Regions from separate parts of the Paenibacillus hunanensis genome, predicted to be linked through region 3. Evidence: riboswitches for the same ligand, from Rfam matches in the RefSeq annotation. Region 3 holds a riboswitch; each other region holds the start of a gene.
The links. Region 3 has a riboswitch for thiamine pyrophosphate ahead of SK066_RS21695 (ABC transporter substrate-binding protein). Riboswitches for the same ligand answer to the same signal wherever they lie in the genome.
Positions count from the first base shown of each region.

Region 1: it holds a riboswitch for thiamine pyrophosphate, as region 3 does, so the genes downstream of both, SK066_RS10575 (thiamine phosphate synthase) here and SK066_RS21695 (ABC transporter substrate-binding protein) in region 3, are expected to answer to the same signal.
Region 2: it holds a riboswitch for thiamine pyrophosphate, as region 3 does, so the genes downstream of both, tenA (thiaminase II) here and SK066_RS21695 (ABC transporter substrate-binding protein) in region 3, are expected to answer to the same signal.
Region 4: it holds a riboswitch for thiamine pyrophosphate, as region 3 does, so the genes downstream of both, thiM (hydroxyethylthiazole kinase) here and SK066_RS21695 (ABC transporter substrate-binding protein) in region 3, are expected to answer to the same signal.

Region 1 covers NZ_CP139194.1:2,594,202-2,602,108, reverse strand. Annotated here, with positions in the region: gene SK066_RS10605 (alpha/beta hydrolase) at 70-804, shown strand; gene SK066_RS10600 (thiamine diphosphokinase) at 1,352-1,999, shown strand; gene SK066_RS10595 (MoeB/ThiF family adenylyltransferase) at 2,415-3,473, opposite strand; gene SK066_RS10590 (thiazole synthase) at 3,506-4,273, opposite strand; gene thiS (sulfur carrier protein ThiS) at 4,276-4,479, opposite strand; gene thiO (glycine oxidase ThiO) at 4,482-5,678, opposite strand; gene SK066_RS10575 (thiamine phosphate synthase) at 5,675-6,325, opposite strand; TPP riboswitch at 6,770-6,874, opposite strand; gene SK066_RS10570 (MinD/ParA family ATP-binding protein) at 7,031-7,907, opposite strand, start outside.
Region 2 covers NZ_CP139194.1:5,482,793-5,490,699, forward strand. Annotated here, with positions in the region: gene SK066_RS22295 (cyclase family protein) at 1-445, opposite strand, end outside; gene SK066_RS22300 (hypothetical protein) at 879-1,052, shown strand; gene SK066_RS22305 (energy-coupling factor transporter transmembrane component T family protein) at 1,063-1,797, opposite strand; gene SK066_RS22310 (ABC transporter ATP-binding protein) at 1,794-3,626, opposite strand; gene SK066_RS22315 (ECF transporter S component) at 3,604-4,206, opposite strand; gene tenA (thiaminase II) at 4,203-4,907, opposite strand; TPP riboswitch at 5,116-5,218, opposite strand; gene SK066_RS22325 (S-layer homology domain-containing protein) at 5,355-7,907, opposite strand, start outside.
Region 3 covers NZ_CP139194.1:5,332,164-5,340,070, reverse strand. Annotated here, with positions in the region: gene SK066_RS21720 (MDR family MFS transporter) at 1-500, opposite strand, end outside; gene SK066_RS21715 (TatD family hydrolase) at 668-1,462, opposite strand; gene SK066_RS21710 (ABC transporter ATP-binding protein) at 1,459-2,319, opposite strand; gene SK066_RS21705 (ABC transporter permease) at 2,321-3,103, opposite strand; gene SK066_RS21700 (thiamine-binding protein) at 3,103-3,393, opposite strand; gene SK066_RS21695 (ABC transporter substrate-binding protein) at 3,970-5,001, opposite strand; TPP riboswitch at 5,107-5,218, opposite strand; gene SK066_RS21690 (pyridoxamine 5'-phosphate oxidase family protein) at 5,436-5,852, shown strand; gene SK066_RS21685 (aspartyl-phosphate phosphatase Spo0E family protein) at 6,362-6,580, shown strand; gene SK066_RS21680 (hypothetical protein) at 6,786-7,907, shown strand, end outside.
Region 4 covers NZ_CP139194.1:1,058,766-1,066,672, reverse strand. Annotated here, with positions in the region: gene thiE (thiamine phosphate synthase) at 52-912, opposite strand; gene thiD (bifunctional hydroxymethylpyrimidine kinase/phosphomethylpyrimidine kinase) at 909-1,718, opposite strand; gene thiM (hydroxyethylthiazole kinase) at 1,776-2,600, opposite strand; TPP riboswitch at 2,757-2,859, opposite strand; gene SK066_RS04195 (alpha/beta hydrolase) at 3,125-3,955, opposite strand; gene SK066_RS04190 (DUF1129 family protein) at 4,410-5,078, shown strand; gene SK066_RS04185 (nuclear transport factor 2 family protein) at 5,581-6,657, shown strand; gene SK066_RS04180 (polysaccharide deacetylase family protein) at 7,179-7,907, shown strand, end outside.

The sequences.
Region 1 (7,907 bases), 2.7 Mb from region 3:
ATCACACGACTCCATCTTAACGCATCGTTTAACCCATTGCAAAAATTACGATAGAAAAAGGTGACCACCATGACAGATTCACGCTACTTGAAACGAACAATCTTAAAAGAGGAAATTCAAAGCCGCCATCTGGGTGAAGCACGCACGCTTCGGATCTATCTACCACCCGGCTATAACGAATTGCTCAGCTATCCGGTCATTTATTGCCAGGATGGCGAAGAATTTTTTAACTTTGGTCGTATTGCTACGTACGCCAATCAACTGATCCTAGATGAAAACATCGAGCCGTTCATCGTTGTTGGCGTAGAGGTAAATACCAAAATTCGCACCCAGGAGTATGCGCCATTCGGCAGCCGCTTTGAGGCATATACCGCTTGCTTCGCAGAGGAAATCATTCCTTATATTGAAGAAAAGTATCCGGTACGCCGTTCTGCGGATGAGCGTGTACTTGCTGGCGATTCCCTTGGCGGCAGTGTTTCCGTTCATATCGCGCTTCGTTATCCAGAGCTATTCCACCGCATTATTAGCCTGTCCGGTGCGTATTATGAGCAAAGCCAGCAGCTCATAGCTGCCGAATCCGATCTGTCTGCACTGGATGTGTACATGATCGTTGGCTTGCAGGAAACCAATTTTGAAAGTGATACCGGCGTATACGACTTCGTAAAGCTTAACCAGGATACACGCGACCTGTTGCTAGAACGCGGCGCTACGGTTCGCTATGCCGAAAAAGATGGCAAGCATCTATGGGGCTTCTGGCAAAAGGAACTACCTGACGCGATCAAGTATTTTTTGCAGGAAGTGTAAGCTAGACTACAGCGCAAGCGTAAGCTGTTCGCTTTCTCGTTTTCCCCTATGCCATGGCATGCTGCTGACACCTGCTATAGTTCGCACGGATGATCAGGTTGATACAATCGAACAGAATGGGACGGCACATGGATCAATTAGATATCCTGCTTCCGTCTCTTCTGCTTCGTTATGTATGGACAGGATCACCCATCTGCTCTGCATAGCACGTTGCTCGTAGCTGGCGAGTAGAACATGGATTGTTGAATTCGTTTCTACGTGTCTGTAATGGTTTGTTCATAACTTATTACATTTAAATACAGGGATTCAAACGGTGTTCTTCATTTGTTTGCGCTTACAATTCGAGATAGATGAATCATTTGCTGAGGTTAATGCCTTTTTATACTTTATGAAAAGAAACCCGCAGCTCCCATCCTCTATTGTATCGGCGTGAGCAAAAGTTGCGCAACTGTTAATTTCCTTTTACAGTTACGAATAGAACCGATTGTTCGGCACCTGCGATCAATGCCACAATCCGACTTATTTTATACAGAAAGAAGGGAATTTCATGGCTGCAAAACGCGCTCTTATTTTCTCCGGCGGTCAGTTACATCCTGATTTTTTAAAGGAAATTCGTGAAGATGATCTGGTCATTGGTGCTGATCGTGGTGCTTTATTTTTGATTCAGCATGGTGTACAGCCACAGCTGGCCATCGGTGATTTTGATTCCTTGAACGATCAGGAGACAGAGCTTGAGCAGATTCGTCAGCAAGCTGGTGAACTGGTTGTTTATGATCCGATTGAGAAGGATCTGACCGATACCGAGGCTGCTTTTGAAGCGGCGATGGAGCGTCATATCGATGAAATTGTTATTTTCGGCGCGCTGGGTACGCGATTTGATCATTCGATCGCCAATGTACAACTGCTCATTCGTGCTCTTCATCATCAGGTGAGCTGCGCGATTAAGGATATGCATAACTACATATCTCTGACCTCCACCACCTCCGTTATTCAAAATCAAGGCTATCCTTATGTATCGCTACTGCCGATCACGTCGGAGGTTACTGGCATTCACCTGACTGGGTTCCAGTATCCGCTTGAAAATGCAACGCTGCGGATGGGGCATTCGCTCGGGATTAGCAATAAGCTTGCCGCAGAGCAAGGTACGGTATCTATTGAAGGCGGATTGCTGCTTATTATTCAGAGTCGCGATTAGCTATAGCTGCTTTGGATTCGGGTTATAACAGGTATCCGTGTTGTGATGGACGATGACCATTTTGGTTCATTGCCTTATTTCAATCAGCTCTGTCTGTTCTACAGGCTTGATGATTCAGTATAGATCATCTGACTATAATTCCGTATGATCTTTTATACATCTTCCATTTTGTTCGTTATTTGCTGGAGAGAAGAGAAGATCGACCTTTTGTATTTATTTCAATTTAAACTTCAAGAAAACTATGAAAAACGATGTAAGCCTAATAACGCTTACATCGTTTTTTTGTGGTTATTCCACTGTTTTTCAAAATGGCTTTTAACGAGGGGATTTTTATATCCAAAAATTTTTTATTCTATAGGAGAAATAGTCATTTTAAACATATAAAATTCATTTCGCTCTCCATATATCTATACGTTTAGCCAAAATAGCGATGGTAAATTGTACGTGCCTCTGTTATATCCTTTGTACCGTGAACCATCACGCGACCATCTCCAAAAACAACCATCCGTCTTCCCTGCTCCAATGTCATCGATAGCAAAAACGGATTGACGGTAATCTCATGCTGTCCCAGCCCTTTTAATCGACTCGCTGTATGCTGAAGATCAAGCGCCTGACGCTGTGCCGGACGAATCTGCACGGTATCTCTACCGCATAGCACCTCGGACTTGCTCTGCGCATCACGGCTCAAATGCGGATAGGTTGGCTCCTGCCCACATGACGGGCAACCTGATCGACGAGCGCTGTTCATTTTGATCGATACCTGCTCATTGCGCCACAGATCAAACGATAGCAATGTACCGCGTAGCTGCTCCTGCTTGCCACTGAGCAGCTTGATCGCTTCTGTCGTCTGGTGAGCAACGACCATCTGCACCGCTGGAGGAATGATGCCCGATGTATCACAGGTATCTCCACCAAGCGGCGCTGTCTCCATCAGACATTGCAGACACGGCGTCACACCCGGAATAATGGTAAACGTAATCCCGTAGCTTCCTACACAACCACCGTAGATCCATGGAATATTGTGCTTTTGCGCCATATCGTTAATGAGTAATCGCGTCTCAAAGTTGTCTGTTGCATCCATAATCAGATCTATGCCTTCAATCAGCTCCTGTAGCTCATCTACGGTGACATCTGCGATATGTGCATCAATACGTACAGTGGAGTTAATTTGCTGTAAACGCTGCTGAGCAGCGATCGCTTTGGGTACACGTCCTGCTGCATCCTCCTCGGTAAACAGCTGCTGACGCTGCAAATTACTCCATTCTACATAATCACGATCTACGATCGTCACATGACCGACTCCCGCACGTACGAGCGTTTCTGCCGAGCTGGAACCAAGTGCTCCTGCGCCAACGATTAGTACGGAGGCGCGTCCAAGCTGCTCCTGCCCGCTCGTTCCGAGTGGTGCAAATAATTCCTGACGCGAATATCGGCGATGTGGATCGGTCGTTATAGGATCTGTATTATTCGACAGACGCGCTTCCGTCTGTTCATCCTTGTTGCGAATCAAGTTGTAATCATCCCTTCTGTAGGGCTACTTGCCACCGCATACTGCCTGATCGGAATCATGCCTGCCTCTCTGCCCAGACGCCCAGCTTCAACGGCGAGCTTCATTGCAGTTGCCATTTGCACCGGATCAGTCGCACCGGATACTGCGGTATTGAGCAGCACTGCGTCCGCTCCGAGCTGCATCGCGTAGGCAGCATCGACAGGAGATCGAATCCCTGCATCGACAATGACAGGCACCTCTGCATCACCAATAATCCATTCCAATGCAGATGGATTCAAAATTCCGCGCCCTGAGCCGATCGGTGAGGCACCTGGCATGACGGCATGTACACCCAGCTGCTGTAGCCTTTTTGCCAGCATATAATCATCGGAAATGTAAGGCAGCACTGTAAAGCCATCGGCTAGCAATATCTCGCATGCTTTATACGTTTCCAATGGATCAGGTAAAATAAGCTGATCATTTCCAATAACCTCGACCTTTATCATATCACATAATCCAGATGCTCTGGCGAGGCGTGCAATACGCACCGCTTCCTCTGCGGTATGCGCTCCAGCTGTATTCGGCAGCAGCTTATACCTTTTCAGGTCAAGTCGTTCCAGAAAATTAGGCTCATCCGGTTGATCCAGATTCAAGCGACGTACAGCAAAGGTCAACACCTCTGTGCCTGATGCCTCCACGGCGCGTGCCTGTACATCCAGATCGGTAAATTTGCCCGTACCGAGTAGTAGTCGTGATGCAATGTGATGTTGTCCTATTGTTAACATGTTCAGCCACCTCCTACAAAATGTACAATTTCTAACCGATCTCCTGATTGTAGCTCGGTCTGCTGATGCTCATGCTTTTGTAAAATGTGTTCGTTATGCTCGACAATGACCATTTTATTCGCTAACTTCAGCACGTTTAGCAATTCATCTACGGTTTGCACGGGTGTAGGGAATAAGCGGTCATTTCCATTAATAATTAGCTTCATTATCAGGACTCCCTTACGTTATAACCTGTTGCTATACCTGCACCCTGATACTTATTCGGTGCTGAGGATAGTGGATATAATGCCCTTTCAGGACGGAAAGCATGCGGGATGAACGTATCCTTTCCTGTTGTGATCGCTTCTGTCATGAGCTTGGCCGTTCCAGCTGATAGCAAAATGCCATTGCGATAATGTCCGGCTGCAATCCAAAGCCCCTGTAGCTCTCGCACAGGACCGATATAAGGGAGCTCATCCGGTGTACCCGGGCGAATGCCTGCCCAGCAGCGTACCAGCTCGCCTTTTGTCAGCATTGGAATATAGCGCTGCGCCCTCATTAATAGCTCAACAACGGCACCTGCCTCAACAATCGTGCTATGCTGTCCGGGCTTACTTGTTGCTCCTACCCATATGCGATGAGGATGCTTCGGAATGATATAAATGGTATCGCTATAAATCGTATGATGCAGCCATGGTATCGGCGTGCGAATCTCCATCAATTCCCCTTTTACAGGCAAAAAGGGCAATCGTAATCCTTCAGCAGCCAGTAAGCGTGATGTGCCCAGGCCGGAAGCAAGCACCACCTGATCCGCATACAGAATGCCATGCTCTGTAATTACACCATGGACAAGGCCGCGACCATTAGGCTCACGCAACAGACGAATCACTTCTTGATCGCTATGAAGTGTACCTCCTAAGCGAATAAACGCCGCCACATAAGCCTCAGTCAACAAGGAAGGAACAAGCTGTGGCTCGGCAGGATTGTACAGCATACCATCCTCAGCGCGCACATTCGGTTCTTCTGTCGCTAAACGCTCGTTATCCCACCATTCCATCCCCTTGGCCTGGGCTTCACCAATGCGGCGCTGACGGCTTTCCCAATCCATATCCTGCTGCCGATGAATAGGTAGTAAAAACCCTTCCGTGCGTAAGCCGATATTTATACCCGTCAGCTCATGCAGCTGTTCGCTTAGCTGTGAATACAATGCTCGACTTTGAAGAGCAAGCTCATACAGCTCTGGTGTAGCAAAATGCTCGGAGCTGGCTGCCAGCATTCCTCCTGCTGCACCGGATGCACCGGACGCAGGCTGATGTTTTTCAATCAATGCTACACGCACACCCTTTTGCACCAGTTCATATGCGATGCTTGCACCGATCGCCCCACCGCCAACTACGATCACATCGTAATGACCATTACTTCTCATTCTGGGTCACTTCCTATTTGGATTTTAGTTGCTTCCGCCTTAGTAAGCTCTTTTTGATAACGCTCAAGCTGGCGCTCGGGCTGCTCTGCCTCGAAAATACCAGACATCATAGCGATACCTGCCACACCAATTGCATGTAATTCGCGCACATGCTGCGGCTGAATACCTCCAATTGCAATAACAGGGATGTGTAGCGTGTTACACAACTCCTTCGCCGCTACAAGCCCGCGTGGAGGAATACCAGGCTTGGAGCTTGTCGCGTACACATGACCAAAAAACACATAATCACAGCCTTCCCGCTCTGCCCGCTTCCCACTATCCATGCTATGAACCGATCGCCCCACACGTAATGACGAACGGATTCTCATGCACTCGTGTTCAGAAGCAGATTCAGCTAGCTGTACCCGTTCTGGTAAATGAATACCACCAAGCTGCATGTCCAGCGCCAGCAGAGGATGCCCGTTCAGTACCAGCTTAGACGCTGGTATTCCTTGCTCCAGCAATTGATGAACAAACCGCTTCATCTCCTGCGAAGACCAGTTTTTCTGACGAATATGAATAGCGGTCACATATGGATAAACGCAGCTGGCAACGTCGATCAGACGCTGACGTTGCAGCTGCTCTGGTGTGATCACATGTATTTCCATCAGCGTACTATGCCCCCTCCACTACGTCTGTATGAACCCTCACATAGGATGTACCTGCTCAAGATCATGTACCAAAGGTCATGTACTGGGCTACCGCTTCCATTCACTTCTGTTCATGAAGCTGCATTGATAGCGACTCCGCTGGCGAATGAAACGCAAAACAGCCACCTCCCCGTTCAGGAAAGTGGCTGTTTATCGTATCGTTACGTATAAACATCGTCGACATCAGACATACACGCGTATGTATCCCCAATGATGATTGAAGTCAAACTCAGTTACGTATATGCATGATTGACAGTATGTACGGGTCATACTGGGTTCCTCGACATAAGCAAGAACGCCGTCATTACAACCTGCAACGATACAAACTTTATCCATGATCACCATTCTCGATCAGAATGGGCACGGACGAATACGTCAACATACGAACTATACGCAAATGGAGATATGCTTCTTCCACTTCCCTACGCTGGTATGATCCAGATCAGGTACAAAGGGTTCGACAGATCGCCTGTCATCTCAGCCTTAAAGGCTCCCCCAGTGCAAATTATATATAATGCTCTCACTTCATTAAGCATTCCCATCTTAGCAAAACATAACAGATAAAGCAACTGCTACAGAGTGCTTCATCGCATAGTCATCGCTTAATCTAATATAGATACAATTCGGTCTACGCTTTAATTCATGCGCTTTAGTTCATACTCTTTACTTCATGCTTTCATGCATCGAATGCGAAAGTCGAGCGGCTAATGCCTGCGCTGCTTGATCTGTATATTGAATATGCTGAACTCTGTTATATTCTCTAATGGTACGAAGCGATGGCTGTGGCGCTCCCTCTAACTGTTCCAGCCCTTCTAGAATCGCTGTCGTCAGCTCAAAGGATTGACGGAAAAATTCACCAGCTTGCTCCTCCGGCCAATCCAGCATTAACCGATAGCGCATAAAGGATAACAACCGGCGCGAATTCCAGGCATCATGAAACGGCTGACAATCGCGAATCGCATAGAGCGGACGCTTCAATCCAAACGTATGATTAATATGTGCAAGATTAATCTTGCTTTCTGCCCGGTAAGCCCCCAGCACTGGAATCCAACAGGAAGAAGCTGCCCAATCTGCATAAGCTGGATGAGCAAAAAAATGATGAAGCTGCTCCATATGCTGGCTGAGATTCACAACGACCAGATCAGCCATTTCCAGTAACGGCAGCTTATCCTCGCCTGCCCCTGCATCCAGTACAACTAGATCGTACGCCTCACCAGCAGAAGCAAGCAAGGAGCGCCAGAAGCTATCTCCAAAGCCAGCATCTTCCTGACTGTGCCTTGTTCCGGATAATAGATCCAGTCGTCCACGGATTAGCGGAACCATGTAATCCGACACATTATGACCATTTAAAATACCGGATTGCTGCAAATAATGCAGACGATCAATACCAGGGCCTTCCATCCAGACTTCAGCAGCCTTCTCTGCCAGATCCTCTGCACAGGCAGATTCCACTCCATGTCCTCGATGTCCATTATGACAAAGCAATAAACGCGCTCTATATTGCAGGGCTGTCGTTATAGCTGCAATCGCCGTATGTGAC
Region 2 (7,907 bases), 150 kb from region 3:
CAGGCAGATGTCGAAAATCGAGCTTCACGCCCGGTCCGTAAAACCAGTCTAGTGGCACCTCGTCAATTGTCAGCATCGGCTGACCGTCATCGGTGGTAGAGCGATAGTGATAAGGTGCATCGACATGGGTACCCACATGCGTGGTTACGCGAAGCTGCTCGATTGCCCAGCCTTCGCCGCCGGGGAGGTCTTCTTTTTTCAGTCCAGTGAAGCCAGCCAGTAGTTGCTGTGCGCCTTGCTGATGCGATATGTAGTCGATCTCCGGCAGACCGCCAGGCGGGTCAGAGGCGATTCCTGTTTTGAGTGTCACCGATAGATCAATCAAACGTTTTCCCTTCATTGGTCGTTCCTCCAATGGTTTGTAGTTTTGGGGGTGAGACAGAATAAGCTGCGCAGGTATTGAATAGAACTGAGTTACACATGTATGACTGGCACGATTCTTCATGTCTGATTGTAGTGATTCGGTTAATAGTCGGCAAGGAGCGTCAGCCCTGTTTGTGTGGAAAAGAAGCATGAGCCTGGCTTGTTCTACATATATTCGCTTGTTTCACATACAGAAGGAGGAGTTGTATGTAATGGAAAGGAAAAGCAAGCTGTACGTATTCTGAGACGGATGAATAGCTGAGTAGATAAGGTTTGTTGCTGTAAAAGTGAGGTATGGGATCCGCAGCCCTCATCGGTAGGCATAGCATGTGGAACCACACTGGTGGATAAATAGATATTGAGCCATCATACATCTACTTGTAGTCCAACTTCTTTAGTTCAATCTTACAATAGAACATACATTAAAAAGATAAAAGGACATCGATTCAGCATCGATATCCTTTTATTGGTCACGAGTTATTGTTTTAACATACAGCCACTTTCGGTAGAAGCTCATGGCAAAGCAGCCTAATCATCTAAAGCTAGCTCCTGCCTCTGTCGAATACAACTACAACTACAACTACAACTACAACTACAACTACAACTACAACTACAAAATGATTGTAACGTTGGATCTGATCATGCATCATTCCACCATGATGGGCACACTGCATCTGTGTATCTATTAATCCTTCACACCTACAGCCAGATGATTAACACTGTCGTCACACTGAGCAACGCCACTGCATACAGGGCATCACGCCGTGCCAGCACTGGCTGCACATAATACGTGCGCTCGCGCGTACCTGTGAAGCCTCTTGCCTCCATTGCAATCGCGATGCGCTCAGACTTGCGTACGCCCTGACTGAACAGGGGGAGCGCATAGCGCAGGAATGCCTTACCTCCAGGTTCCTGACGATAGCCGCGAATACGATGGGCGATCTTCATCTGTTGTAGCTCACTTTGAAATAATGGGATAAACCGAAATCCTGCCAGCATCCCGTATGCCCATTTAGGCGACAGTCGGAGCTGATGGATCAGACTCATCATCATACGATTCAGGTCGGTAGTTGAGGTGAATAGCATGCCATAGGTGACAAAGCCAAGCATGCGCAAGCCGATTAATAGCCCATTGTTCAGACTCTCTGTCGTTACGCGAAACCATGCCCATTGCCATAGTACATGCTCACCTTTACCGAATGCCGCCAGCATCCAGCAGACGAGCACGAAGAATAATGTGTAGGGCAATAAGCGGCGCAGCAGATAGCCGATCGTCCAGCCACCCACGCTGATGCCGATCAGCACCGCAACCAGCCAGATCGCGAGCGTGAGTAGCGGGTCACGTATCGCCATAAGCGCTGCCATCACCAGCACATGCACGATTAGCTTGCAGGATGGATTCAGCGTGGATAACCACGAGCCATTACTTTTCATATCGTCTGCCACTCCTTTCGCTCCAGATACAGACGATAGGGTAACGGTGCTTCAATCGCACTTCCCTGTAGCAGCTGCTGGTTCAAAAATAACCCCGGCGGGTCACCATCGTACGCAATCTGTCCCTGCTGGAATAACAGCACCCGATCTGCATACTGATCGACCAGCTCCATATCATGTGTAACCATCACAATCGTCGTGCCCTCCTGCTGTCGCCTTTGCAGACGACCGATCAGCTCTGCCGCTGTACGCGCATCCTGTCCGAAGGTTGGCTCGTCCAGCAATAAGAGCTCCTGATCAAATAACAGCATCGTCGCTACACTCAAGCGGCGCTTTTGACCGAGACTGAGTGAGAAGGGATGCTCATCCCGAAGACGCTCCAATCCGAACTCGCGCAGCAATTGTAACGTTCGTTCCTCCAGCTGCTGCTCCTCCCAGCCGCGCTGCCGTCCACCAAAGGCGATCTCATCGTAGACCGTATCCGTCACGAATTGCAGCTCTGGATTTTGAAAAACAAAGCCTGCACGCGCGTATAGCTCCCGATCCGACCACTTACGAAGCTCTTTGCCGTGGAAACGGATCGAGCCGGACAATGGGGGTACAAGCCGAAGCAAGCTTTTCAAAAAGGTACTTTTGCCGCTCCCATTCTCGCCGACGATTGCGATCCATTGTCCGGGTGAAATGTCTACATTGATGCCGTTCATGACTGACTTGCGTCCGTAGCCGATGGTCAAGCGCTCGGTTTGGAGCAACGGATCGGCAGTAGGAAGCGAAGAAGGTATGGATGAGCTTACATCAATGCTTGCCCTGGCACCTGCTTGCGTGCTTTTGCGGTCATTCATTGCAGTGCTCGTCATAGTGGCTATCGTATTCCTATTCCCCTTATCCAGAGCCTCATCCCGTACACCCATTGTCGCCATACGAGCAACGGTAGAGGTAGACGCTCCATCGCCCGTCACCGTCTCCCTAACCGAAGCCGCATGAGCACCCCACATGATAGGGCGCTGTGCCAGACGCTGCTGTAGCTCTCTCGTTAACCGCACCGCCAGCGGATGAGCCGAATTGCTACGCACATCCTCCCACTGATACGGAAACAGCTGCGGCAACCAGATGCCCGCCTCGACCATATCCTGCCGATGCTCCTTCATCACCCGTGCTGGCGAGCCATCCGCGATCAATCGCCCCTGTCCATCCAGCAAAATCACCCGATCCATCCACTCGATGCATCCATCCAGTACATGCTCCACGATCACCATCGTGTGCTGGGAAGCATCCCCGAGCTGTCGTAATAAGGCAAATACTTCATTGCGGCTAGCAGGATCAAGCTGTGCCGTCGGCTCATCGAAAAAGAGCACCTCTGGCTCTAACGCCAGCAGACATGCCAGCGCCAGTCGCTGCTTCATGCCGCCAGATAACGTCTCAATTGGCGTATCGCGCGGAATGTGCAAGCCGACCTGCTCCATCGCTCGGTCGATCAGCGGCTCCATTTCCTCACGCGGAACCGAGCGATTTTCCAGACTAAAAGCGATCTCTTCATCGACACGCAGCATACAAAATTGCGAATCCGGGTCCTGAAACATCACGCCACAGGCGGGCTGACGATAGACATCTCCCTCCACCTCTGCCTCCACATGCTCCGGTATAATGCCTGCCAGTACAGACAGCAATGTCGACTTCCCACTACCGCTCGGTCCTAGAATCAGCACCTTTTCCCCTTGCTGAATATGCAGATGCAGATGGTGCAGCACCGGTCGCTCCTGACTGTAAAAGCGTACCGATAGCCCGTCACAGCCGAGATATACTTGCTCACGAACCGGTTGGAAGACCATTGCCTGTTCCTCTTCTGCGACGCGATTTCATCATTTCATATGAATTCAAAACACCTGTACGCGCCAGCGCTTCGACCACAATCTTAGCGAGCAAGCCGCCCAGCAGGATGCCACTCACCACCTGAATGCCCAGTGTCAGCCAGAACATTGTCGGTGTGTAATAGCCCATACCGTTCGCAATTACGCTATAGACCATACTGCCCACCGCTGCCAGCGCACCGGACAGCATTAATGTCCACACATTGAAGCGGCGATAACCAAAGATCGCAAACGCCAGCTCTGCACCCAATCCTTGAAATACCCCGATCAATAGCGCCGACAGGCCAAAATGGCTACCTGTCAACATCTCCACTGCCGCCGCTGCCACCTCAGCGATCAGCGCTGCACCCGGCTTGCGAATAATATACGCCACAATCGGGCTGGCAATCACCCAGATTCCAAACATAAAGCCCGCACCAACTGGCCCCACGAGCGCCGAGATCGGAATCCATAGCGTAGACCAGCCCAGATACACCACTCCACAGGCCACGGACAAAATAACTGCCAGCACAACCTCCTTCATATTCCATGTGCGGCTCATACGCGTGATACCTCCACTGTCGTCTGCTCCTGGAGTGGTACCGGCCAATCCTCCAGCGTGTACGCCATGTCCCAGAACATATATTCATACTGACAGCTTAAAATAAAATGACGCTTCATCCGTTCCCGATGCTCCGGCGTTGTCCGCTCTGCAATCTCATCCAGACGCTGGCAAAAGCGCTCTGTAATCGTATCTGTACGATTACCGTAAAAGTCGATCCACTCGTAAAATGGATGCGAGGCATCCGGCTTCACCTCACCCAGCAGACGCTTGCCAATCTCCAGATACGTCCACGGACAAGGCAGCAGCACGGCTAGAATATCGCCCAGATCACCTTCCTGTGCTGCGGTCAGCATATGGCGAATATAGTTGTGCGCGGACGGAGCGAGCGGATAACCCTGCAATTGTTCATAGGGCACGCCTGCCACCTGACAAAAGTTATGATGCGGATGAATCTCACTGTGCAGCACAAAGCCGATCTGCTCATTGAACATCGCCATATCGTCACGATGCTGGCATTTTGCAATCGCTGTACCGTAAATGCGCATAAACGCATTTAAATATTCAAAATCCTGCTTCACATAATGCACCAGCTGCTCTGACTTCAAATTGCCCTCCGCAATACCTCGTACAAAGGGATGATGATAGATCGCCTCAAATACCGGATCGGCTGCCTTTCTAATTTCCTGTGAAAAACTCATCATTTCCGCTCTCCTTTTCAAGTAAAAGTAATCGGAAAGAACCACTCTGAGCTAGGGCGTAGGGTTCGCTAACACGGACAAGGTAAGATATTTTGCTGCGCAAAAATCACTTTTCATTGCACCCCGTGTTAGGAGACCACTAACACTAGAGACGCAAAAAAGCCGCCCCAAATGGAGCGGCAGTATAAACGGCATAGATGATCCTATCCCTGCACGGTCTCCACTTTCCTACGCTAGTACGAACTAGATCAGGTTCCAAGGGTCCGAGGCAATCTCGTCTCAGCCAGTCGATGGCTCCCCTAGTGGTCTTTCTCGTATGAGTCCTGCGCAAGCTACTATATCAGCAGCTTACAGCAAGGCTGTTTGATTGCCTTCTACTCTACACAGCGATATTCCGTCTGTCAAGCAGAGGAGTTGTCAGGCGGTAGTTATCCCTTATACAGGCGTTTACTTCACGTATTGATACGTACCCTTTGGATATTTATTCCATTCATATGATAAATTGAATTGATTGGAACCATATCCAATAGCGTCTTTGCGTAAAATCGTACCACCGTTTGGTAGCATTTGATTTTGCGAAGTCGGGTCGCCCAGCACATCCAGAACAGTGTTACCGCGCTTGAGCACAATGCCTGTCAGATTATAATCATTTGGTGAATACATCATGATCTCATCGTTGTAATACCATGCACTGGTGACATCCATGTAGTCATAGAATGTCGAGTTGATGATAATCTGATTCATGCCTTGCGACGTGCCATCATACAATAATGGAAGGGTAACCGTGCTGATGGTATTCGTTTGTTTCATCCATTTGTAAAAGGTGAGGCTGTAATCTTTATTTTTGCTCGAAGCCGAAGTCGTATTCATCAGCACGACCATACGTCCATCGCCACCGTCCACATATTGGGAGAAGTACATATCCTTTGTTGTGACCGGATCCTGCTTGACTGCAAATACAGCAGCGCGTCCGTCCGCACCTACGACCCATTGCAGAACTGGCAGCGAAGTTAACGACAGTAGCGTATTGTTCAGCGATATTGGGCCTGTAAATGTGGAATCTGCTGTACCCATGTAGGTTGTAAAGGTGCTTTGACCTGGGAATAGATCGGACAGATCGTAATCGATCGCATTCATTCCATATTTGAGATTCACTGTAATAACCGAGGTGTTAATCAGCAGGGCATTATGCACCTTGAACGTGTACTGTACTGTGCCACCAGCACCATCATCCGCAGTGATCGCTACATCGGTCACACCACTGACTGTACCTGCTTTTAGCGTGAGCATATTGCCATCGATCGATGCACTTGCCACATCCGTATTGCTGGACGTTAGTGTATACGTAAGTGCGTCTCCGTCCTCGTCGCTGAATAGCTGGTTCAGATCATAATTACGAGCATTGGTAACGCCCGGCGTAAGCATTTGCTCAGACATCGCAGCTACTACAGTTGGCGCATGATTGATTTTGACAACCTGTAATGCAAACGAAGAGCTATTACGACGACCGTATTTATCATAAACGTCAAACGTAACGGTTGTATCACCAATCTGGAGCGGCGTTAGCAAAATGCTCGCATTTTTGGTCGATACAGTTGCTGTCGAATGATCATACGTATCCGCCGTCACACTGATCGAATCCGGGTCGATATTTTGCAAATACGGCATTAAGCCGAACCATACGGGCGGTTTGCGCAGATTGACGACTTGCTGTGGAATGAACGAGATCGAAGCTTCCTCCAGTATCGTAACTGGAATATCGGTAGTAATCTCCCCACCGCGTCCATCGCGTGCATAGACCTTGATCGAGGCTGTACCCGCAGCACCTGGTGTAACGCTGAGCGTGCTTGCATGAACCGAGGTCTGAGCAACATACACATCCGACGTCACCGCTTCATAGGTAAGCACATCGTCATCTGGATCAGAGAATAGCTTCGACAGATCCACATCGGTTGCCGAGCGTCCTGTGATCAACGTTACCGCCTGCGGCGTATTCGTAACGATCGGGCTGCGATTAGGCGCTGGCAAGACGGTAACGAGCAGCTCGGCTACCGTTTCCCCGCCACGTCCATCCTTTGCCGTAATCGCAATCTTCGTGCTTCCTTCCTTAACCGCATGAACAGACAGCTGTGTGCCACTGAGTGTGGTGCTGGCTGTACCTGGATCTACGGAAGCTGCCGACAACTGAATCGGATCGCCGTCTGCATCGCTAAATGTATGACTCAGATCCACATTTTCATCATCACCACGTACCGTCACGGTGACGGGTAATAATGGTGCTGCGACAGGCTTATGATTAGGAACAGGCAACACCTCAACCTGAAAGGTCAGCGTCGATTGTCCGGGTACTCCATCATCTGTGATCGCATCGTCCTTTGCCGTTACGGTGATCGTTACAATACCAACCTGCAATGGATCAAGCTGTAGCGTGCCGCTATTATTCAGTGTGAGCTTGACCCGATCAGGCTGGTCAACCATAGCACTGTACGTTAATGTTCCCTGTTCCGGGTCTGTAAAATAATCCTTCAATGTCAGCGATACGCCAGGCTGCTCCATTGTCAGCTTCTGGTCTGCCGCAGGAGTGACAACTGGATTACCATTAACCGTCACTTTGAATGTCGTATTCACACGTTTACCTCTACCATCATTGGCAGCGACGGTGATCGTAGCTGTACCTGCGGATAGCATGCTGATAGTCAGTTTTCCACTACTCACGGCTGTCTTCGCAATGAGTGACTTGGATGAGGATGCCGAATAGGTCAGTGTATCTCCATCTGGATCACTAAAATAACTGTTCAGGTCGATAATTCGATTGGCACTTTGCTCGGTCGCAACGATATCCTTGAGCGAGCTGGTCAATACCGGAGCACGGTTGCTGGAGCTGGAAGAACCGGAGCTGACTGGCCCTGTCGTCGTTCCTGGCGAACCTGTGGTCGTGGTACTGGATAGGCCTGTCACATTGCTCGTAGCTACGCCTGTCGCTAGCGACAGATTGCTCAC
Region 3 (7,907 bases):
ATAAAGAAAATCCAGCGCCATGAAATATAGTCGACAAAATAACCACCTACCAGTGGCCCGAACAGGCCGGCAATCGACCAGACCGAGGAGAAAATCCCCTGCACCTTGGCGCGTTCCTTACCTGGATACAGATCGCCCACGATCGTAAAGGTCACCGGTGTCAGCGCACCTGCGCCAATCCCTTGCAGCGCGCGATACCAGATCAGCTCGGTCATTGAGCCAGCCAATCCGCACAGCATTGAGCCGACGACGAACAGACCAAGACCAATCGCAAACACGAGCCTGCGACCGTACAGATCGCCAAGCTTACCGAAGATCGGGGTAGCGATGCAGGTTGTTAATGTATAGACGGAGAAAATCCAGCTAATCAGGCTGAGTCCGCCAAGTGAATCAATAATACGTGGTGAAGCCGTACTGACAACGGTAGAATCAAGCGCCCCGATGAATAGGGCAGCCAGCAAGCCCACCGTTACCATCGAGCGGTTCGTTTGCTTGGACATCGAAGCAGTTTCCTTCTTTCTGTATTGGACCTGAGATGTGAATGGCAGGTAATGCCAAATGAATGCGTTCAATATCGTATCCGGTTCGCCCTGTACGGTCAAGTACCAAAATACATCGATTTTACAAAGTCGTCGTTAGCGGATGCTATAGGTAGCCTATCAACGTGCTATAGCTGATATAAACGGCGCGCATTAGCATATAGCTGCTCGGCAGCCGCTGTCTCTTCCAGCCCTTGAATCTGCGCCCATGCACGGCACACTTCACGTACCATCCCAGGTACAGTTGGTCTCCCGGCAAAAGGCCCTTCAAACGGCCACGGCCCATCCGTTTCCGTCATGACCAGTTCCCGCGGATAGACAGCAGCCAGCTCACGAATTTCAGTCTCATACACAATATCCGGTGTAAACGAGATATAATATCCGCGCTGTGCTAGCCGCTTAATCTGCGCCGCAGAGCCTTTAAACCAGTGAAAATGAGCCCGTGTTATGCCGTGCTGCTCTAGCATATCGCATACCGTGTCTGCATCCTCATACACGGCATGTAGCACGACAGGCTTATCGCATCGCTGGGCTAATTGTAGCTGCTGATCCAGCAGATCGATATAGCCCTGTTCATCCAGTGCATAGCCCTCAGCCACTAATTCCTGTCGTCGATAGTAGGGCAGACCGATCTCACCGATCGCTACCGCTTCGCTAATTCGCGCCTCGATCCATTGCAGCAATGCTCCTGTCTGCTGAGGAGTGGGCAATGGCTGCTCAGGATGATAACCATATGCAGGCTTGACGATACCGGGATACGTACGTGCCAGCGATTCGGTACGCTGACACGACTCCCGATTCATCGATACGGCGATCAGCGTATTCAGTCCATGACGCGGCAGCTCACGAATGATAGAGCGCACCTCGCTATCGCGATATTGATCCAGATGAATATGAGCGTCGATCCATGACACTGGGGTCATTTTGCGCTCACCTCCTCGCGCAGCAGCTCGGTCAGTCGTCTGCGTAGGGCAATAAAGGAAGGGCTATCTACCAGCTCCTCACGCCGTGGACGTTCAAAAGGAACCTCAACTCGCTCCAGCACCCGTGCTGGACGATTGGATAGTACATAGATCGTGTCAGATAGCAGTAAAGCTTCTTCAATATGATGCGTGATAAAAACAACAGAGCGCCGATTTTCCTCCCAGATGCGCAGCAGCCAGCTTTGCATTTCACTGCGAGTAAAGGCATCCAGCGCACTGAATGGCTCATCCAGACAGAGTAATGACTGCGGACCAAGCAGTGCGCGCAGGAAAGCGACACGCTGCTGCATTCCGCCAGACAGCATATGTGGATACGCCTGCCGGAATTCGCCCAGACCGACCTTATCCAGCCAGGCTCGCGCCAGCTCTAGCGATTCCTGCTGTGGCAAGCCGGCCGTCTCGCGTGCGAGTACAACATTTTGCTCAATCGTACGCCATGGAAACAGGGCAGGCTGCTGTGGCATATAGCCAGCACGTCCACGCTGTCCATTGATGCGCTTGCCCTGTAGCATAATGGCGCCATCATCGGGCAAGAGTACACCGCCGATCATTTGCAATAATGTACTTTTACCTGAACCCGAAGGCCCGATAATCGAGACAAACTCACCCTCCTGCACAGTAAGCGAGATATTGTCCATCACATGAAGCTGCTTTTTGCCCTTACCGAAGGCTTTGCGAATATGACGTAGCTCCAGAAAAGGCGCGTCTGGCTTTGGAAAATCAGATTGAGCCAGATTCGCAAAATTACTGCTTGGTACGGGGGACTTGTGATCTGTCGATAGATTAGGACTCTTCATCTCATCGTCCTCCTTGTCGTTCATGATTCGTTCGTTGCCAGCGGATACACCAGTGCTCCAGCAGTACGATTAGCGAGAACATCACCAGACTGAGTGCGATCACGATCAGAATCGCTACAAACATCCGATCCGTGCGAAACGCTGATTGCTGCAATAGCATATAATACCCAAGTCCTTGATCACTGCTAATCCATTCCGCAATAATTGCGCCCATGATGCTATATGTTGCGGCGATACGCAGTCCCGAAAAGACAGCAGGCAGACTGTACGGCAGCTCCAGCTTCCAGAAAATCTGACCGCGTGACGCGCCGATCATCTGCATATAATTGAGCATCGTCCGATCGGTTCCAGCAAGTCCACCTAGCGCCGCGACTGTAATCGGGAAGAAGCAGACCAGCACAATCACGATCAGCTTCGACAGGATGCCAAAGCCGAACCAGATAATGAGCAACGGGCCGAGTGCAATCACCGGAATATTTTGACTCAAAATAAGCAGTGGATATAACGCCTGACGAAGAAATGGAATCACATGCAGAATGCCTGCTACCAGTAGACCGATTACCACACCGATGCCAAAGCCCTCCAGTGTGAGTTGTAGCGTCGCCCATGTATGCCCGATCAGACGCTCATAGCTATGGCTCGCTTCGCTTACGATCCGCGCTGGACTGGGGAGAATCCAGTCCTCAATGTGGAAGAATGATGTTGCCGCCTGCCAGAAGATGAGGAACAAAACGACCGCCCCTAAGGGCGGCCATATGCCTTTCCACCAGTCACGTATGGACATTAGCGATACTTCTCCGTCAATCCATTCATACTGATGCCGTCTGGATTGTGGGCGATTTTGATCTGGGAAATGATGCTGGGGCTACCCTTCTCCACAAGCGCCTCATGCATACGACGAACGATATCCAGCAGCTCTGGCAGCTCGCCTTCCATTGTTGTTTCGAGCGGATGCACCTCGTATTTTACGCCGGATGATTGAATGACCTCGATGGCTGTGTCTACGTAATCGTAGGAGTTTTCGCCGGGCTGGGTTTTGGGAATGACCTGGATGCTGAGTAAAGTGTTAGCCATTGTGTGCCTCCTGAAGTGGGAATAAACATCCTTTGCTGGTGCGTGTGTATGTGCAAACTTTTGATTGTGGGGCATCAGACACTACGGGAAGGAATAAGGGGACGGACTCGGGTGGAGCCGCGGGAATCTACGGAGTAGGAGTGGCTTGTAGATTCCCGCCCCTCCAAAGGAGTCCTTTCCCCTTATTTCCTTCCCTTCGTTCCGTGATGCTCGCATCATAATTTGGCATACATGTCTGACAAAGGGATGTTATATTACCAAGGTTATTTTGTATCCGTAAAAGCATGTTACTTTAAATGCACATTTGGAATTCATACCTACTGTATAAAGATATTTTATAAAAAATCATCTGCTTCATCACTGATGGTAATCTAGTTCATACCGCGCAATTTCATCCTAAATCTTACCTTATTCCTAAACCGTACTTTAAATAAGATAAAAGCTACTCTCCAGATAAAATGAAACTCACTTCTCATTAACGCTCCGATGCGTGATCAAAGCAATGAAGCAATATGGAGGTCACAAAGCAACCTCTATAAAATCAAGCATACTCCAAGCAATTACGATTAGTAGCAATTATTTACTCGTTGCAGCTGGTAAGAAATCATTCGTAAATGCTTTGCTGGCGTCGAGTGGTTGTTCGAGTAGTTTTTGCTTGTACATCCAGTCGGCGTAGCCTTTCCATACCTGTTCTTTTTGCAGTCCCCACTGGGAAGCGTCGTCTTGATAGCGTGGAGATAGCCATTCCTGACTGGCTTTGACGAGCTTGGGATCGAGATCGGGTACGGCTTTGGTCAGGATGTCGGCTGCTTTGTCGGGATTGGCGATGGCGTATTCGTAGCCTTTGGCGGTTGCGCTCATAAAGGCTTTGACGAGCTCAGGGTCTTTTTGGATTTGCTGCTCGTTGGTAGTGATGACAGGTGTGTAGTAGTCGAGACTAGGTGAGTAGTCTTTGACGTACAGCATATCCAGTGGTTCGCCGCGCAGCTTGGCTTCGATACCCGTCCAGCCGTAGTAGATCCAGGCAAAATCAATTCCTTTTTTCACGGCTGTAAAATAGTCGGCATCGCCGATGTTGACGCTTTTTACCTTGGTCACATCACCGCCATCGGTATCCATGATCGACTTCATAACGGCTTCTTCCACGGGGGAGCCCCATGCGCCATAGGATTTGCCTTCCATGTCCTTCGGCGTTTTGATACCGCGATCGACCGGTGCGGCAAAGCCGGATGTATTATGCTGAATGACGGCTGCGATGGAGACGAGCGGTACGCCCTGTACACGTGCCTGCGTGACGCTCTCCTGATAGCTGATGCCAAATGGTACTTTACCGGAGGCAACGAGCGTATCCGCGCCGCTCTGACCCGGCTGGATGATCTCTACATTCAAGCCTGCGTCCTTGTAATAGCCTATCTGCTGAGCGACATACAGCCCGGTATGATTCGTATTGGGTGTCCAGTCCAGCACGACCTGTACATCCTTGAGTGCAGGTGAATTGCCGCCTGATGCGCCGGATGAGGTGGTGTTTTGTTTTTGTCCACATGCTGTCATGACAAGCAGTGCACCTGCGATGAGCAGGATGCCCAGTGTAGTTCCGATTCTTCTCATTACGGTTGTTGCTCCCTTCGTAGTAACCCATTCGTCCTGCAAATTGCTGTATAAAATAAAAAAGCGCCCCGGACCCGGGACGACATAGGTGCATATATGAGCTTACATACATGGCATGTGTAGCTTCCTACGCTGGCATTATCCAGATCAGGTATAAGGGTCAGTATTAATCGAATACACTCTCAGCCGGACTCCTCCAGCTCCCCACACGTTATGCGCTTTTTCTAGGTGTAATTATAGACGAGCCGTTCCAGCCTGTCCAGTAGGATAGTGGAAGGGGCGTACGGTTCAGCAGGTAACAGAGCGGGTATGTAACGAGTGGAGACATGAACGCGAACGACGCGACACATGGAACTACAGTGTTAGCGAATTCCTAACACATTAGTGTTAGTGTTCCTCTAAATACTAATTCGAATTGCGGAAGGAGCTTGATCATGAGTACAGCAACTACAGAACAAGCAATCATCAAAGCCCTGGAGAACAATCCATTTTGCGCATTTGGTACAGTAGAAAACAATAAGCCTCGTGTACGTTACATGGCACTATATAATGATGGGCTGCACATCCATCTCGCGACTGACCGCAAAACGCATAAAGTCGAAGAGTTGGAGCAAAACCCGAACTGCTACTTGCTACTTGGTTATGAAAAGGGCGGTAACAGTGAAGTGGTACAGATCGAAGCGACCTGCAAAGTGTCCAGCGATAGCGAGCTGAAGCAACGTGTCTGGAAAGATGAATTTAAAAAATGGCTGGATGGCCCAGACGATCCGGATTATGTTGTACTGGATATCACGCCACAAATGATTGAATATATTGACCAAGACGGTAATCGTCAAACATGGGAAGCCTAATCGCTGACATGTAACGCGTCGATGATCCGACAAAATTAGCGCTATTCAGCGCTTTGGAACAAACGGTAAACGGACTCTGGCACGATTGCTGGGGTCCGTTTTTTGCGCTGTGTGACAGGCATGATGCAAAATACACGTTTATTCGTTATCGAAATTTGTAATATTTACGTATACATACCGACAGAGTGGAACGGATTTTTTGTCAGTTTTTGCTTCCATTATCAGGATAAAATAGGGACTGTAGGAACTTGAAACTGCTTGTAAAATTAAGGTATAACGAATATAAAGCTACAAATTTTAGTTATTAAGCATGTGGCTCATATCGTGTTCATACGGTAGAGTCAAACGATGTTTTTATAGCAGGATGTAGCACCCTATTTCGTATGAGCGATCATACAATAAGGTGACATACCGTTTCCATACGGAGTCTCCTCCATAGCAGCCGCTAGAGCTGCTTGTCAGCGCGGGTTATGGATGCCGGAAGGGATAAACGACGGGAGGTGGTTTCCTTGGATTTGAAAAAGATGGAACAGCAAATCGAGCAGGAGCGCCGTATTTTGAATCAGATGGCTGCCGAGCATGGCATTTGTGACCACCGCGTGATCGATCAATCCGAGCAACTCGATCGGATTATGGATTCCTATCTGTATCATAAACAGCTTAAAAATAGAAAACTGTCTCGTGATTTGAATGACAATTGCTTTCCACAGACACCTTTGGAAGGCTGAAAATGAAAACGCCAAGCTGGCTCTATGCCGGTTTGACGTTTTTTTGTTATGGAGTGAACGAGATGGAAAATGGCGCAGTCATCGTTATCAGGTGGATCGCATCGGGCATACGGTTTATGGTTGCAAACAAGTTTATTGCCAGATGAAGCGATCGTGCAGCATACTTTGAAGCATTCATCGATATGGGGAAGGGGCGGTATGGAGGATGGGCAAACGCAATAACATCGCATCATTATCACCGGACAAGCAATTTTTGATACAGCAGGCAATGGATGAGCTGGATGCACGCTATGATGCAGATGTGCATATGATTCGCGGAGAAGAGGATCAGCATGATACACGGGAAAGTGCACATTACGCGCTTGGACTACTCCTGCGCGGCGGTGCGGAAGAAGTGAAGACAGCCTGCCGGATCATCGAGCAAATTCTTGAGCTACAGCTCGTACAGCCAGGCGAAATCTATGATGGCACCTTCAATACCTCACTGGAACGTCCGGTGCCGCCAGCCGGGCATAGTGCCTGGAGCAGCTTCCCGCCGGGCTTTGGCTATGCGCAGTCTGACGCGCTGGATGAGGTGTATCGCCGTTTTGCCGAATATGGCAAGCTGGCAGGTGATGAGCAGCTCGCACAGCTATTTCGGCAGGCGACAGATGAAGTATTTCCACGTGTATGGGAGAGCTTTGATCCGAACTGGCGTGAATTTATCGCATCGACATTTGCGGTGATATTAGAGCATTTTGAGCATGAATTGCCCGTAGAGCTGGTGGAGCGAATGGATCGTGCGATGCAGCTTACAGTGACGACCTCGCTGGAGCGCTATCGCTCCCAATCGATTCCGACTAATACGAATATTGAGCTAATGCACCTGTTTATTACGCATTATTACGGGCATCGTTATGGACATCTGGAATGGATGACACATGCAGAGCAGGGAGCGGCGATGCTGCACCGTGATTATATAGAGCTACATTCCTTTGCTGAGTTTAATTCCAGCACGTATTATGGCGTTGATCTGACGGTGCTAGGGATGTGGCGTGTGTACGGACGTACACTGTCATTTCGTCATATCGGCTTGGAGCTGGAGCATGGATTATGGCAGGATATCGCCGACTTTTACGGCCCGAAGCTGGAAAATATTTGCGGTCCCTTTGCCCGTAGCTATGAGAATGATATCACTGAGCATAGCTCAATCGGTGTGCTGCTCTATCTGGCGCTTGGCGAAGAATATCGTCACCTGACGCGTGTGAATTGTGAAACCAGTCATAATCTATTGATCGCGCTTGTGGGCGTGGATATGCAGGAGCAGACGAGAGAACGGCTACTGCAT
Region 4 (7,907 bases), 1.4 Mb from region 3:
TAAAGAGCAACCTTCAACCGAGTATTGTAAGGGTGCTTTTCAGAAGTGCAACTACAATCGCTGGGCAATTACTTTTTTTAAATGCTTTGCCGCCTCCGTAGGTGCAGCTGCCGCTGTAATAGCCGAGATGACTGCTACGCCGTCTGCACCATCTTGTATTACCGGGGCAGCATTATGCTCATGGATTCCCCCAATGCCCACCAGCGGAATCGTCAGACCCGAGCGGCGCACCTGTTGGATCACTTCGGTACCACGTACAGGCTCGGCATCGTCCTTGGAGCTTGTCGGGTAAATAGGCCCGATACCGAGATAATCCGCACCAGCGGCGATAGCACGGCTCGCTTCTTTGAGCGAATGGGCAGAGACACCGACAATTTTGTTAGGGCCAAGACGCTGGCGTATCCATTCTGCGGGCTGATCATTTTGTCCGACATGTACTCCGTCCGCATCCAACTCCAGCGCCAGCTCCAGATCATCATTAACGATAAAAGGAATCTGATACTTGCGGCAAATATCCTGCAAGCGACGTGCCAGCTCCACATACTCCTGACCGCGCAATGCTTGCTTCCCCTTTTCCCGATATTGAAATAGGGTAATGCCGCCAGCGATTGCCTGCTCCAGCACCTGCTCGGGGGCTTGGCGGCAATTCACACTGCCCATCACAAGATACAGCGGCATGCGCGCGCGAATCCAATCGATGCGCGCCGCTGTGTCAGTAGCAGGCAGTAGCGAACCTGTAGCTTTATGATCGTGAGCCGAATCGCCGCTAGCCAGATCGATGCGATCCGCCTGTGTTTTTGACTGTATATCTGACTGCACATCAGGACGGTCAGCATCAGTCGCACGCTGCTCATTGTCATGGGTGGATGAACGATAGCGATTAGCTCCATCGAAAAATAGGGACGAGTTCATCGCACAGCCCTCCTTTGTCGATATGCAAAATGATTCGTTGGCCCATGCACCGAGCCAATCCCAAGTCCGTCCTCAATCGCTGCATGCACGAATGCTTTGGCAGTTTGTACAGCTTGCAATAATCCGTTGCCTTTCGCCAGCTCAGCGGTCATCGCTGCCGAATAGGTACAGCCCGTCCCATGCGTGTGTGGCGTATCTACACGCGGATATTCTACATAATGAAACTGCTTGCCATCGAACAGCACATCCACAGCCTGTGGTGTAGATGTATCGTGCCCCCCTTTGATTACAGCGGCGCGTGCGCCCATTTGCACCAGCTGGCGTGCCGCTTGCTCGCGTTCCTTCAGCGTGTGGATCGTACTCCCTGTTAATAGCTCGGCTTCTGGCACATTAGGCGTAATGACTGCCGCTAGCGGTAGTAACTCTCGAATTAATACCTGGATCGCCTGCTGTTGTAGCAGCACAGAGCCACCTTTCGCTACCATAACGGGATCAATGACTAATGTGTTCCATTGATACTGCCGCACTGCGACAGCGACTTCATGAATAATATCTGCGCTGAACAGCATGCCTGTTTTGATCGCGGCAGGTTGAAGATCGTCGCCAATCGAATGTAGCTGGGTCACGACACCTTCTAGCTCGATCGGATAGACGCCCTGTACACCGGCCGTATTTTGTGCGGTAATTGCTGTAATGACCGACATGCCGTACACGCCCAGCTCCTGAAATGTTTTTAAATCGGCTTGAATCCCTGCTCCGCCGCCACTATCTGAACCGGCAATCGTTAATGCTTGTGGAATATGCATTCTTTTCTGCTCCTTTGCTATCGTGGATGGATTGGAGACGTTCCCCGGTATAGCCATTCAATGCTTCGTTTCATGTGCTGGATAGATATGACGCTGAATACGACAATGCTCGTTCACCTGCTCCGGTGTAATCGTGGATAAACGGTTCAAAAATGCAGTTTGAAAGCTACCTGTTCCCTGTCCACCCGCATCAACCGCGGCTAGTTCGGCGGCCAGTCCATAACATGCTACAGCCTCAGTAACTGCTTCCAGACGCCGCTCGGCACCCTGTACAACCGCAGCAAATGCAGCGACGACCGAGCTGAGTAGACAGCCCGTTCCAGTCACACGGGTCAGCAGTACATGACCATTCGTTACCGTGTTCAGCTGCGTGCCATCGGTAATGATATCCTGTTCGCCTGTGATGATAACGATACAGCCCAGCTTACGCGCCGCGCGCAGGGCAAGCTCCTTCCGATCACCCGCTCCGCCGCCAGCATCCACGCCCTTGATCTGCCAATTCTCGCCGATCACATGAGCAACTTCCGCTACATTGCCTCGTATGATATCGACCTTCACCTCAGCCACAATCTCCAGCGCCGTAGCGGTACGATACGCCGTTGCTCCCGCACCGACTGGATCGAAGACAACAGGCACTCCAGCACGATTCGCCGCCTGCCCTGCCAGCTTGATCGATTGCACGGTATACGGATCAAGTGTGCCGATATTCAGCATAACTGCTCCCGCCATCGCCGCCACATCTGCCACCTCTTCATGCGCATACGCCATAAAAGGGGATGCTCCCAGCGCCAGCAATCCATTCGCTGTAAAGTTCGTCACCACCACATTCGTAATATTGTGAACGAGTGGATTCCTATTCCGTACCTGTTGTAAAATGGACATTCCTTTCGCCTCCCGATGTCATTTCTAGCCTTGTATGATGCTTCGATGCACAACAAAAAACCCACCGATCTCCCAAAAGAGAAAGGTGGGTCGTATTCGTCCATTTATCTATAAAACAGCACTCATCATGATGAGTCTGCTCCATATGTTTGAATGAATAGTCGTCTTCCACTTCCCTCCGCTGGTATGATCCAGATCAGGTTCCAAGGGTCCGAATATCGCATTCGTCTCAGCCATCAAGGCTCCCCTAGTGAAATTGCTACCGTACAATGCCACTTGTAAGCTTATCCTGCATTGTCGGTTCAAGATGAGTATTTAATTTCAAGTTATATTACAGTATAACTCTGCACACAGCTGTATTGTATATAGATGGAATATACATGTAGCACAGATGTATGCATTACAGAGGCAACCACCAATCGATATCGATCGATGCTGCCGCCCTGTTTTCTTACCATACCACGGCTATCGCGCTTTGGCAAAGTCCTTGCTGCTGGATTGCCTCTGCGATTAATTTATAAATACTAGATCATCCAGTGCTGCCACTGCGTCTGTGCAGCCGAGCGCTCCGATAGCCATGTGCATGTATGCTCCAGCAGCTCGCGGCGATGCGGGCCTGACGAATACGTATGATCCGCCTGGAAAATAATTTCTTTATCACAGCGACCCTCGCTACGTGTCCATAGCTCCTTTTGATACAAAAAGGCATAGTCGACCGGAATCACATCATCGCCTGTTCCATGAATGACGAGCACATCGCCCTGAAAGCGGCGCACCTCCTGAAATGGCTGAAAATGACCAAGCGATTCGAAATACTCTGGCGCAAAGCCATATCCCAGATAATCAGCCTCGCCCTCCAATACCGCCTGATCATACGTTTCTCTACCGACAATTTTGACGATATCATTAAATGGATGACCAACCGGCGACCACAGCACCAGATGATTCACACGGCGATCACGTACCGCCGTCAAAATAGCCACCGCACCGCCCAGACTATGCCCCAGCAGCGTCACACGAGTCGGATCAATATCATTGCAGTTCATCACATAATCCAAAATCGTACGCGTCTGCTCGACCATCGATTCCAGTCCCTGTTGACCGTATTCGCCTGTGCTCTCTCCACAGCCTGCATAATCGAAGCGTACGACCATATAGCCTTCGTTAGCGAGCTTACGTGCACTTTTGACAAATAGGCGATCTGTACCGATCCGGTTGCCAACAAATCCATGACAGATGACAATCAGTGGAGTTCGACCCTTTCCTTTGCCTTCCGGCTTATGGTCTGCAACCGGATAATGTATGCTCGCAGCCAGATCAACCTCATGATGACGAATCGTAATATTGCGTTCCATAATGAACTCCTCCTTAAAAGGCATGATTTTTGTACAATGTATATCCTGTATTCCCGTGTTAAGCGATGCCGATGTGTTGCCAGCTATTCTGGGACTTTGCTCCTGCATGCTAACGATGTATGATGGAGCATAATAACGTATATAAACGACATGTCTATTTAAATTTAAATAATTCCGATAAGTTTAGTGAGTATTATAATAAACTTATAGTATCACTGCCTCCGAGCAATTGTCAATCTGATGAAAGTGTGTCAAAATAGGAATTTCCGATAGATGTGCAGTAGAGTCTATTTCTCGTGCTATTGTCCTGCTTACTCTGCCCGAGTTAGCTGGCTATCCAAGTGCAGCAGAGCTGGGTAATAAGCAAGTAGATATACTTTAATGACCGGATTACGAGTATGTTGCCTGGCACGTATGTCTTCATACCGACACCAATGCGAAAGGGGAAATGACGATGAGTACAGTACGTCATCTGGTACGGGATATTAATGTAATCCGTGACCAGCTTAATCAAGAAAATCTGAGCTATTATGACGATGTGATCGTGCATGTGCGCGATGCTCGTATCGAGCGTCAATCTGGCGAGGAGCTACTGCTGGAGATGGGGCAGCATCTGCTGGACGCTCAACAGCGCGGCCAGTCGGCTGAGCAATTATTTGCCAAGGATTCGGACTCGTATGCTGGACAGCTCATCGAGAATTTGCCAGAACGCAGACAGCTTAGCAAGCCGATGTATTATCTGATGATCGTCTGGGTGGCGCTCACCTGGGTGTTTTTATTGCAAGCGCTAGCAGGCTTTTTCAAAATTAGTATTAGCGGTACAGGTGTCGTAGGCGAGATTAGCCTGTCCACCCTGGTGCTTGTTGCTGTAGGAGCGATTGTACTCGTTGAACTCGTCATGCGTGTAGCCAATCAGCCTGTCGAGAAAAGCGATCTGGATCGTCCGCGAATGCAGATTAATATGCGGTCGGTGATTACGTATTTGATCATTCTGGTCGCTATTATTGTAGTGGGCAACTACTTACGTCGTATTATGCCTGTCGTCATCATCTCCCCGTGGATCAGTCTGGGGCTATGTGCGATTGGTATTCTGGGACAAAAATTCATCTTCATGCGCCGCTGAATCGATACCCCTGTGAGTGGATTCAAACGAAAACAGTCATTGACCGATGTGCTACATCTCTAGCCGCGGACGATGACTGTTTTTTGTTGGCGTTGGCGTTGGCGTTGGCGTTGGCGTTGGCGTTGGCGTTGGCGTTGTAGATGATACCTAATGCTGAACGAGTTCAACAGCATTTTTTACGTGCTCGCTTACCCTTTTCATCTTGCAACCTCTGCCCTGACCTAATCGTCTTTATAGATAAGAGCGCATAGTACATGACAACCACGGATTAGAGTTAGTCCGCGTTCCATGGTGACGATATGACAGCCTTGTCGCCACTTGATGACAGAGAACCACTTGACATTGATTGCCCAATCAGAAACGGGCTGACCGTCGCTATACGGTGTGCATTCACGATTGTACAATATGGTTATATAACCGAAAGAAGGTGAAGCTCCACTGCTAACAGGCAAACAATGAATGCCGCCGTATTTCAAACTATCGTATCCAAAGGAGCATGCTTATGATGAAAAAATACAGTCTTTTACTTGCAAGTCTGATGCTAATGACCGTTCTCTCTGCCTGCACAGGTAATTCCAGTCAACCTCCAGCTACAACCACACCGGACACCACGGAAAACTCAGGCAATACTGCACCGGGTGGCGAGACAACCACGCCAGCGCAAGGCACACCAACGGCTGAGGAAGCCAAAATTACTGCCAATAAACAGCTTGTACTCGGCCTATATAATGATGTTCTCAATGGACATCAGCTGGATAAAGTCAATCAATATGTAGCAGAAAACTATACCGAGCATAATCCGTACATGCAGAGTGGCAGAGAACAATTCTCTACGTTTTATGAAGATATTTTCAAGCGTTACCCGGATTATAAGGCGAATATCACAGGTATGATCGGACAGGGTGATCTGGTAGCTGTGTTTAGCAATGTTCCAGTTGACGCCACTCCTACCAAGCCATCTGATTCTACAAGTGCTGAAGCTAGCAGCGAAGCAAGTACCGATGCTGCCAGCACCACTACAACAAGTTCAACCAGCTCTAATGCGAAAACAGCACTCTACGTCGATATTTATCGTATTAGCGATAACCAGATTGCCGAGCACTGGAATGTACAGCAAAGTACAGATGATCCAGCAAAAGTATTCACACCAGACAAGCTGCCAACGCTGTCTGCCAAAGCCGAGCTGGCAGCTACAGATCGTGCAACCGTTGCTGCTAATGCAAGCTTTGTAGATAATTTCTTCAATACATTCTTTGTGCAGCATAATACGGATATTGCCAATGAAGCGGTTAATGAGAATGTGGAGCAATACGGTTCAGGTATTCAAAATGGACGTAGCGCGCTGGTGAGTCACTATTTGACCGAGTTCCGCGCCAATACGGACAGTAAGGCAACGCTGGTAAACACCATTGCTGAAGGCAATCTGGTGCTGGTACACAGTCATATGCAAAACAACACCAATGATCGTGGACAGGCGGTTATCCAGCTATTCCGAGTCGATAATGGGCAGATCGCTGCGATGTGGACATTGAGTCAGCCTGTACCAGAATCGTGGTATAAAGATACCGTGATGTTCTAATCGATTGGTAGCTCATCTGATCGTTGAATTACTCCATCACGGACTGAATAGATAGCGTATAGCTGTATAGCTACCCAGACAAGTATGAATTCAGAATGATACCGTGGTCTTGTCTACTCTGACTATAGCTGATCATTCTCTCGCCGAGTCCAATAGCGCTCTTCTCGGCAGATACGATCTTCAACGACACGATTGTAATCTATAAGGAAGATTACTCTATCCAAAAATAGCACACGAAAGTCAGCCTGCACTGCTAAACTCCCTTCCCATCGGTAGACTATACCGAATACGAATGGAGATGCAATTCATGCCTGTGCAGGCTGGCTTTTTGTATGTTCCGGTATCAGGAACACAGCCCTATGCAGTCATATGATTCTTTAGTAACATAATATTTTGGTCAAAAGTGTCCGATGTTATACATAAGTCAATTGGTTTACCGTGAAGAATTACCATCATGATGGAATAACACATGTATTCCATTCCTTCGATCTCAACCTGTATGTAAAGGAGCCTATGAAGATATGCAGCTAAGACGCATCCGTAATATGATTATCATCATGCTCTATATCGCGATCGCCTTTGTTATTACCTTTTATATATTGAGTATGAAATATCCGCATGCCTCTGCCTTCTCCTATGAGACATGCCGAGCTACCTACGATATGACCGACGATCTGTTCAAAACATTAAACGGTGAAGTGCCCGAGGATGCTTCTAATGTCGCTGCGGCTTCTGCCTCTACCCCACGTGTAAAAACAGCGCCCCCTGGCAAAGCGAGTCATGTTGCCGTGCTAATGTACCATTATGTGGTACCGGAAAAATACAATGTCGAGCCGAACAATGCACGCATTAATCTGGAAGCCTTTGAGCAGGGGATGAAATTCCTGCATGACGAGGGTTACCATACCGCAACGTTGAAGGAGCTGGAGCAGTACGTGAAGGGCGAGATTCAATTGCCTGAAAAGACCGTCGTGCTCACCTTTGACGATGGCTACCAGAACAATGTCGTGTACGCGTATCCTGTGCTGAAAAAGTATGGCTTTAAAGCGAATATTTTCATCGTTGGTACCAAGCTGAGCGATCAGAAGCAAAAGTTCATTCCAACAGCGAAAACAACCATTTCACGTCAGGAAATGAAAGCGACCAGCGATGTGTTTGCTTACCATAGTCACACCTACAATTTGCATTACAAACGGCTTGTACAGTGTGCCGAGTATTATGCAGCAGGTAAAGATAGTAAGCGATTCACC